DNA from 2 places in the Streptomyces sp. NPDC052052 genome. Region 2 is predicted to be linked to the other one. Evidence: riboswitches for the same ligand, from Rfam matches in the RefSeq annotation. Region 2 holds a riboswitch; the other holds the start of a gene.
What was found. A riboswitch is a leader RNA that binds a small molecule or an ion and turns the genes downstream of it on or off. The one in region 2 is predicted to bind S-adenosylmethionine.

Region 1: another riboswitch for S-adenosylmethionine. It lies ahead of thrC (threonine synthase); the one in region 2 lies ahead of AB0L71_RS00490 (aminotransferase class V-fold PLP-dependent enzyme).

What each region holds. Positions count from the first base shown of each region.
Region 1 is NZ_JBFAWU010000003.1:353,030-356,430, forward strand. Features, by position in the region: gene AB0L71_RS05650 (MoaD/ThiS family protein) at 281-559, opposite strand; gene thrC (threonine synthase) at 588-1,889, opposite strand; SAM riboswitch class I at 1,908-2,072, opposite strand; gene AB0L71_RS05660 (glucosyl-3-phosphoglycerate synthase) at 2,226-3,176, shown strand; gene AB0L71_RS05665 (trehalose-6-phosphate synthase) at 3,221-3,401, shown strand, end outside.
Region 2 is NZ_JBFAWU010000001.1:114,218-117,618, reverse strand. Features, by position in the region: gene AB0L71_RS00495 (Lrp/AsnC ligand binding domain-containing protein) at 1-222, shown strand, start outside; gene AB0L71_RS00490 (aminotransferase class V-fold PLP-dependent enzyme) at 304-1,680, opposite strand; SAM riboswitch class IV at 1,854-1,971, opposite strand; gene trpD (anthranilate phosphoribosyltransferase) at 2,055-3,137, opposite strand; gene AB0L71_RS00480 (ubiquinol-cytochrome c reductase cytochrome b subunit) at 3,261-3,401, opposite strand, start outside.

The sequences.
Region 1 (3,401 bases), on a different contig from region 2:
GCAACAGGTCAATCGGACGAGAAATCTGGGCAGCACCGATCGCCCGAATATGGGGAATTCGTAAGGATCCAGGGCAAGTCGGGCCAGACAAAGGAGACTTTTGACGCAAGGTGCTTCCGCACTTTGGCTGCTTCTTATCGCAGCCAGGCGCATTCTCATATGCGGGCGGCACGGGCAGCTGGGGGGACTTCCCACACTGTACCGCGCTCAACCCTACAGAATTGCCCCCTCCGCTTCTCTCGCAGAGGGGGCAATTCCGATAACGCTGTGAAGTCGGCGGTCAGCAGCCGCCCGCGACCGCCGGGATGATCGAGATACCGGCACCGTCCGGCGTCGCCGTCTCCAGACCGCCCTCGAAGCGCACGTCGTCGTCGTTGACGTACACGTTCACGAAGCGGCGCAGCTTGCCCTGGTCGTCCAGGACACGGGCGGCGATGCCCGGGTGGTTCTGCTCCAGGGACTCGATGACCTGCGAGAGGGTCGCGCCCTCGGCCGGGACCTCGGCCTGGCCGCCCGTGTAGGTGCGGAGGATGGTGGGGATACGGACCTTGACGCTCATGCGGATGCCTTTCTCCGGTCTCGGGTGGTCAGTTGCCGGCCAGGCCGGCGGCGCGGAACGCGTCCAGGCTCGGACGGATCGTCGCGGTCGCCTGCGAGGTGGCGGCCACCGCGTCCAGGGTCTTGAGGCCGTCGCCCGTGTTGAGGACGACGGTGGTCAGCGCCGGGTCGAGCAGACCGGCCTCGATGAGCTTCTTCGTCACGCCGACCGTCACTCCGCCCGCCGTCTCCGCGAAGATGCCCTCGGTGCGCGCCAGCAGCTTGATCGCGTCGACGACCTGCTCGTCGTCGACGTCCTCGACGGCGCCGCCGGTGCGGCGGGCGATGTCCAGGACGTACGGGCCGTCGGCCGGGTTGCCGATCGCCAGGGACTTGGCGATGGTGTTCGGCTTCTGGGGCCGTACGACGTCGTGTCCGGCCTTGAAGGCGGTGGAGACCGGGGAGCAGCCCTCGGCCTGGGCACCGAAGATCTTGTACGGCTTGTCCTCGACGAGACCGAGCTTGATCAGCTCCTGCAGACCCTTGTCGATCTTCGTGAGCTGCGATCCGGACGCGATCGGGATGACGATCTGGTCGGGCAGCCGCCAGCCGAGCTGCTCGCAGATCTCGTACGCCAGCGTCTTGGAGCCCTCGCCGTAGTACGGGCGCAGGTTGACGTTGACGAAGCCCCAGCCCTCGCCGAGCGGGTCGCCGATGAGCTCCGAGCAGAAGCGGTTGACGTCGTCGTAGTTGCCCTCGATGCCGACCAGTTCGCCGCCGTACACCGCGGCCATGACGACCTTGCCCTGTTCCAGGTCGTGCGGGATGAACACGCAGGAGCGGAAGCCGGCGCGGGCCGCGGCGGCGCCCACCGCACCGGCGAGGTTGCCGGTGGAGGAGCAGGAGAGGGTGGTGAAACCGAAGGCGCGGGCGGCCTCGACGGCGATGGCGACGACCCGGTCCTTGAAGGAGTGCGTCGGGTTGCCGGAGTCGTCCTTGACGTACAGCTCACCGGTGACGCCCAGCTCGCGGGCGAGGTTGTCGGCCTTGACCAGCTTGGTGCAGCCGGGGTTGATGTTGGGCTTGTCCGCGACATCGGCGGGGACCGGCAGCAGCGGCGCGTAGCGCCAGATGTTGTGGGGCCCGGCCTCGATGCGCTTCTTCAGTTCGTCGGGAGAGCCGCTCGGCAGGTCGTACGCCACTTCGAGCGGCCCGAAACAGGACGCGCAGGCGAAGATGGGGCCGAGTTCGAAACGCTCACCGCATTCGCGGCAGGAAAGCGCCGCTGCGGGGCCGAGGTCGACACCATCGGCGGAGGAATCGGTGTTCACTGCAACAGTCTGCGCAGCCATGAGAGGCGAGGCCCTTTCTCCTCATCTTCCTCGTGACGCATCTCGCCACGAGACGGAATTGGCACCTTCCCCACCTGACCTCGCGAATTGGGGTCGTCCCGGCTCGAACGAAATGGACGGCCGGGGGATGGGAGGGTTGCCGGGACTTCAACGGGCCGTTCCCTCAGTCCCTCTGGATGAGCGCTGTGGCACTGGATCAGCGATCCAGGCATTTTTCGGCGGACGGACCCCGACATACGACGGCCATCCGCGTTGTTCAAGACTGTAACCGAAGCCCTGGACGGTTGAGATAGTCGTCCGAACCGCGAGATGGATCACATACAGGGAGTATCGACCGTGCTCGAAGAGGTCGAACGCTGGCTGGTCAGTCGTTCCTGGTCGGCCGCCGACCGCCCGCTGGAGCGGCTCGTCGCCGCCAAGGCACGGGACCCGCGCCGCGGAAGCGTGAGCGTGGTGCTGCCCGCGCTGAACGAGGAGGCGACGGTCGGCGCGATCGTCACGACGATCCGGCGCGAGCTGATGGAGAAGGTCCGCCTGGTCGACGAACTCGTGGTGATCGACTCCGGTTCCACGGACGCCACCGCCCGGGTGGCCGGGGAGGCCGGTGCCCGGGTGGTGCACCGGGACGCGATACTCCCCCGGATCCCGGCCGTGCCCGGCAAGGGCGAGGTGCTGTGGCGGTCGCTCCTGGTGACCAGCGGTGACATCGTCTGCTTCGTCGACGCCGACCTGAAGGAGTTCTCGGCGGACTTCGTCTCCGGCATCGTCGGCCCGCTGCTCACCGAGCCGGACGTGCAGTTCGTCAAGGCGATGTACGACCGCCCGTTCGGCGACACCGCGGGCCAGGGGGGCCGTGTCACCGAACTGGTGGCCCGCCCGCTGCTCAATCTGCACTGGCCGCAGCTGGCCGGCTTCGTCCAGCCGCTGGGTGGCGAATACGCCGTGCGCCGCTCCCTCCTGGAACAGCTCCCCTTCCCCGTCGGCTACGGAGTGGAGCTGGGACTCCTGGTCGACGCCCTGCACACGGTGGGTCTGGACGCCCTGGCCCAGGTCGATGTGGGGGTGCGCAAACACCGCCACCAGGATGGACAGGCGCTCGGCCGGATGGCGGCGGCGATCTACCGGACCGCTCAGCTCCGGCTCTCCCGCGGCCACCTGGTCCGGCCTGCGCTCACCCAGTTCGAACGCGGCGAGAACGGCTTCGTACCGCGTACCCATACGGTGGACACCGCGGAGCGGCCCCCGATGCGCGAGATCGAGGAGTACGTCGCGCGCCGCGCGGCCTGACTTCGCACGTTTGGGCGGTTCGTGATCGGGCTAGATTCCGCAACATGGTCTCCGCGCACGAAGCCCAGCCCGAAGCCCCGTCCGCAGCCCCGTCCGAGGGCCGGCCCGCCGCGCAGGTCCTCGTCGCGTCCAACCGCGGCCCGGTCTCGTACACCCTGGCCGTGGACGGAACGCTCGAAGCCAGGCGCGGTGGCGGTGGGCTGGTCTCCGGGCTGAGCGCCGTCA
Region 2 (3,401 bases):
GCCATCGCCGCGCTGGACAGTGTCAGCGAGGTCTTCTCGGTCACCGGTACGTACGACCTGATCGCCATGGTCCGGGTGGCCAAGCACGACGATCTCGCGGACGTCATCCCCGGCCGGATCAGCAAGATCCCCGGCGTCGAGGCCACCGACACGCACGTGGCCTTCCGTACGTACTCCCAGCACGACCTGGAAGCCGCCTTCGCCATCGGCCTCGACGCGTAGGCACACCTCCCTCGTCACACTTCACACGTCGGCGGGGTACGGGCTCCCCGGCCCGTACCCCGCCGACGTGTTGTCTGCCCGTCAGAGCTGCGCCGCGCCCCGGTCCGGGACACAACGGCCGCCCTCGGTGCGGTACTTCCATCGGGCGCCCTTGGTCACCAGTTCCTTGACCGCGCCCACGAACCGCTCGATGTGCTCGTCCGGCGTGCCGGCCCCGAAGCTCACCCGGATCGCGTTGAGCGAGAGCTCGCCGGGCCCGGCCTCCGGTGCACCGCACTCACCGGTCTGCTGCGGGTCGCTGCCCAGCAGGGTGCGGACCAGCGGATGGGCGCAGAACAGTCCGTCGCGGACGCCGATGCCGTACTCGGCGGAGAGCGCGGCGGCGAAGTGCGAACTGTTCCAGCCCTCCACCACGAAGGAGATGACGCCGACCCGCGGGGCGTCGTCGCCGAACAGCGAAAGCACCTTGACCTCGGGGACCTCGGCGAGACCGGCACGGACCGCGGCGACGAGGGACTGCTCCCGGGCGACCAGGTTCTCGAAGCCCGCCTCGGTCAGCGCCCTGCAGGCGGAGGCGATGGAGTACACGCCGATGACATTGGGCGAACCGGCCTCGTGGCGGGCGGCGGTGGAGTGCCACTCGACGTCCACACCGCCGTCGGCCCGGCGGGCCACCCGGCGCGAGGCGCCACCGCCCGCCAGGTACGGCTCGGCGTCCCGCAGCCAGTCCGCGCGGCCCGCGAGGACCCCCGAGCCGAACGGCGCGTACAGCTTGTGTCCGGAGAAGGCGACCCAGTCGACGTCCAGCTCGGCGATGTCCACGGGGTGGTGCGGGGCGAGCTGGGCGGCGTCCAGCACGATCCGGGCGCCGTGCGCATGCGCGGCCGCCGCCAGTTCCTGAACCGGCCACAGCTCACCGGTCACGTTGGAGGCGCCGGTGACGCAGACCAGTGCGGGGCCGTAGGGATCGCGGTCGGCCAGTGCGCGCTCCAGCGTCTCGACGGCCTGTGCCGGGGTGCGCGGGGCGTTCAGGTAGGTCACCCGGGCGTCGCGCCACGGCAGCAGGGAGGCGTGGTGCTCGGTCTCGAAGACGAAGACCTGACAGTCGGCGGGGAGGGCGGCGGCCAGCAGGTTGAGGGAGTCGGTGGTCGACCGGGTGAAGACCACCTGGTCGTCGGCGCGGCAGCCGAGGAACTCGGCGACGGTCGCACGGCTGTTCTCGAAGAGGTCCGTGGAGAGCTGCGAGAGGTACCCGGCGCCGCGGTGCACGCTGCCGTAGTACGGGGCGTATGCGGCGACGTCGTCCCAGACCCGCTGGAGGGCCGGGGCGCTGGCGGCGTAGTCCAGAGCGGCGTAGGTGACCTCACCACCCGTCACGAGCGGAACGGTGACATTCTCGCCCAGGACCGACAGAGGGGTACAAAGCGACTGGTCGGCGGCAGCAGTGAAGACAGACATGGCGAACTCCCGTAAGAGGCAAGCGAGACGCATGCGCCGGCGGATACGCGGCAGCGCAGCGGAAAGTGACAGGGGGTGCGGAGAGGGGCCGGTCAGCCCTATCGCATTCGCATGCTCACAAGAGACTCCCTAGGGACCAGGACCCCGAGGGTGGGCATTCACTGATGCCGAGGGGCCCGCGCTTGCCGCGGGCCTCGCTGCCCACGGCCTGGTCTTCACCCGGGGCACCCCGCCACGGACGGAGGGTTGCCGGACAGCGGGCCGGGGCCGTAGTCGCTGTCACTCATGACCTGCGCAGCATCCTGCCACACGTGCGGGAACGCGCAAGGCGCGGTCCAGGATCCGGACCGCGCCCCGCGTCACCTGCCGTCGGCTCAGGCGCTGCCGCCCGCTCCGGCGTTGCTGACCGTCACCCAGCGCTCCAGCGCCTGCCGGGCCGCTCCCGAGTCGATGGACTCGGCGGCCTTCGCGATCCCGGCCGCGAGCTGCTCGTTCAACGTGCCGTCCGTCGGGTCCAGGGCGACCAGCGCCGCCGCGGAGTTCAGCAGCACGGCCTCCCGTACCGGTCCGCTCTCGCCGGCCAGCACCCGGCGGGCCACATCCGCGTTGTACGAGGCGTCGGCGCCGCGCAGCGCCTGGGTCGGTACCAGCTCCAGGCCGATGTCGCGCGGGTCGAACGCCTCCTCGCGCACCGCCCCGTCCCGGACCACCCAGACGCGTGAGGTCGCGGTCGTGGTCAGTTCGTCCAGGCCGTCGTCACCGCGGAAGACCAGGGCCGAGTTGCCGCGCTCGGCGAGGACGCCCGCGACGATGGGCGCCATCCGCAGGTCGGCCACGCCGATGGCCTGGGAACGCACCTTGGCCGGGTTGGTGAGCGGTCCGAGGATGTTGAACGTGGTCTGGGCGCCGAGTTCCTTGCGGGCCTTGGCCGCGTACCGCAGAGCGGGGTGGAACTTCACCGCGAAGCAGAAGGTGATGCCCGCCTCCTCGGCGACCTCGACGACCCGCTGCGCGGTGAGCTCCAGATTGACGCCGAGCTTCTCCAGCACGTCGGAGGAACCGCTCGCCGAGGAGGAGGCGCGGTTGCCGTGCTTGACGACCTTGGCGCCGGTGCCCGCGACGACGATCGCCGACATCGTGGAGATGTTGACCGTCTTGGCGAGGTCACCGCCGGTGCCGACGATGTCGACCGTGCGACCGGGTACCTGGATGGTGTGGGCGTGCTCGTACATCGCGCGCACCAGGCCGGACACCTCGTCGACGGTCTCGCCCTTGGCGCGCAGGGCCACCGCGAAACCGGCGATCTGCACATCGGTCGCCTCACCGCTCATGATGCGGTCCATGGCCCACGCGGTGTCGTCCGCGCTCAGGTCCTCGCCGCGCAGCAACGGGTTCAGCACGCCGGGCCAGGAACGGTCCGCCACGCTGTCGCCGCCGATCGGGGTCACAACGTTCATGGTCCGCTCCTGGGTCCACAGCCGGAAAAAGGGGTCTCTCCCACCCTATCGAGCGCCGCGGACAGCGAAGAGCCCCGTCCATCGGATGGACGGGGCTCCTGCTGTGGCGATCAGTTCAGGCGATCAGTGGTGACCGTGGCCGCTGGTGATCTCCTTGTACTCCTCGACGGTGGGCTTGGCGATCTGGTTGTCCTCGCCGAAGTAGCCCTTGCTGAGCCGGGCGCGCAGCTTCTGCAGTGCGGACACCTTGCGCTCGACACCGTT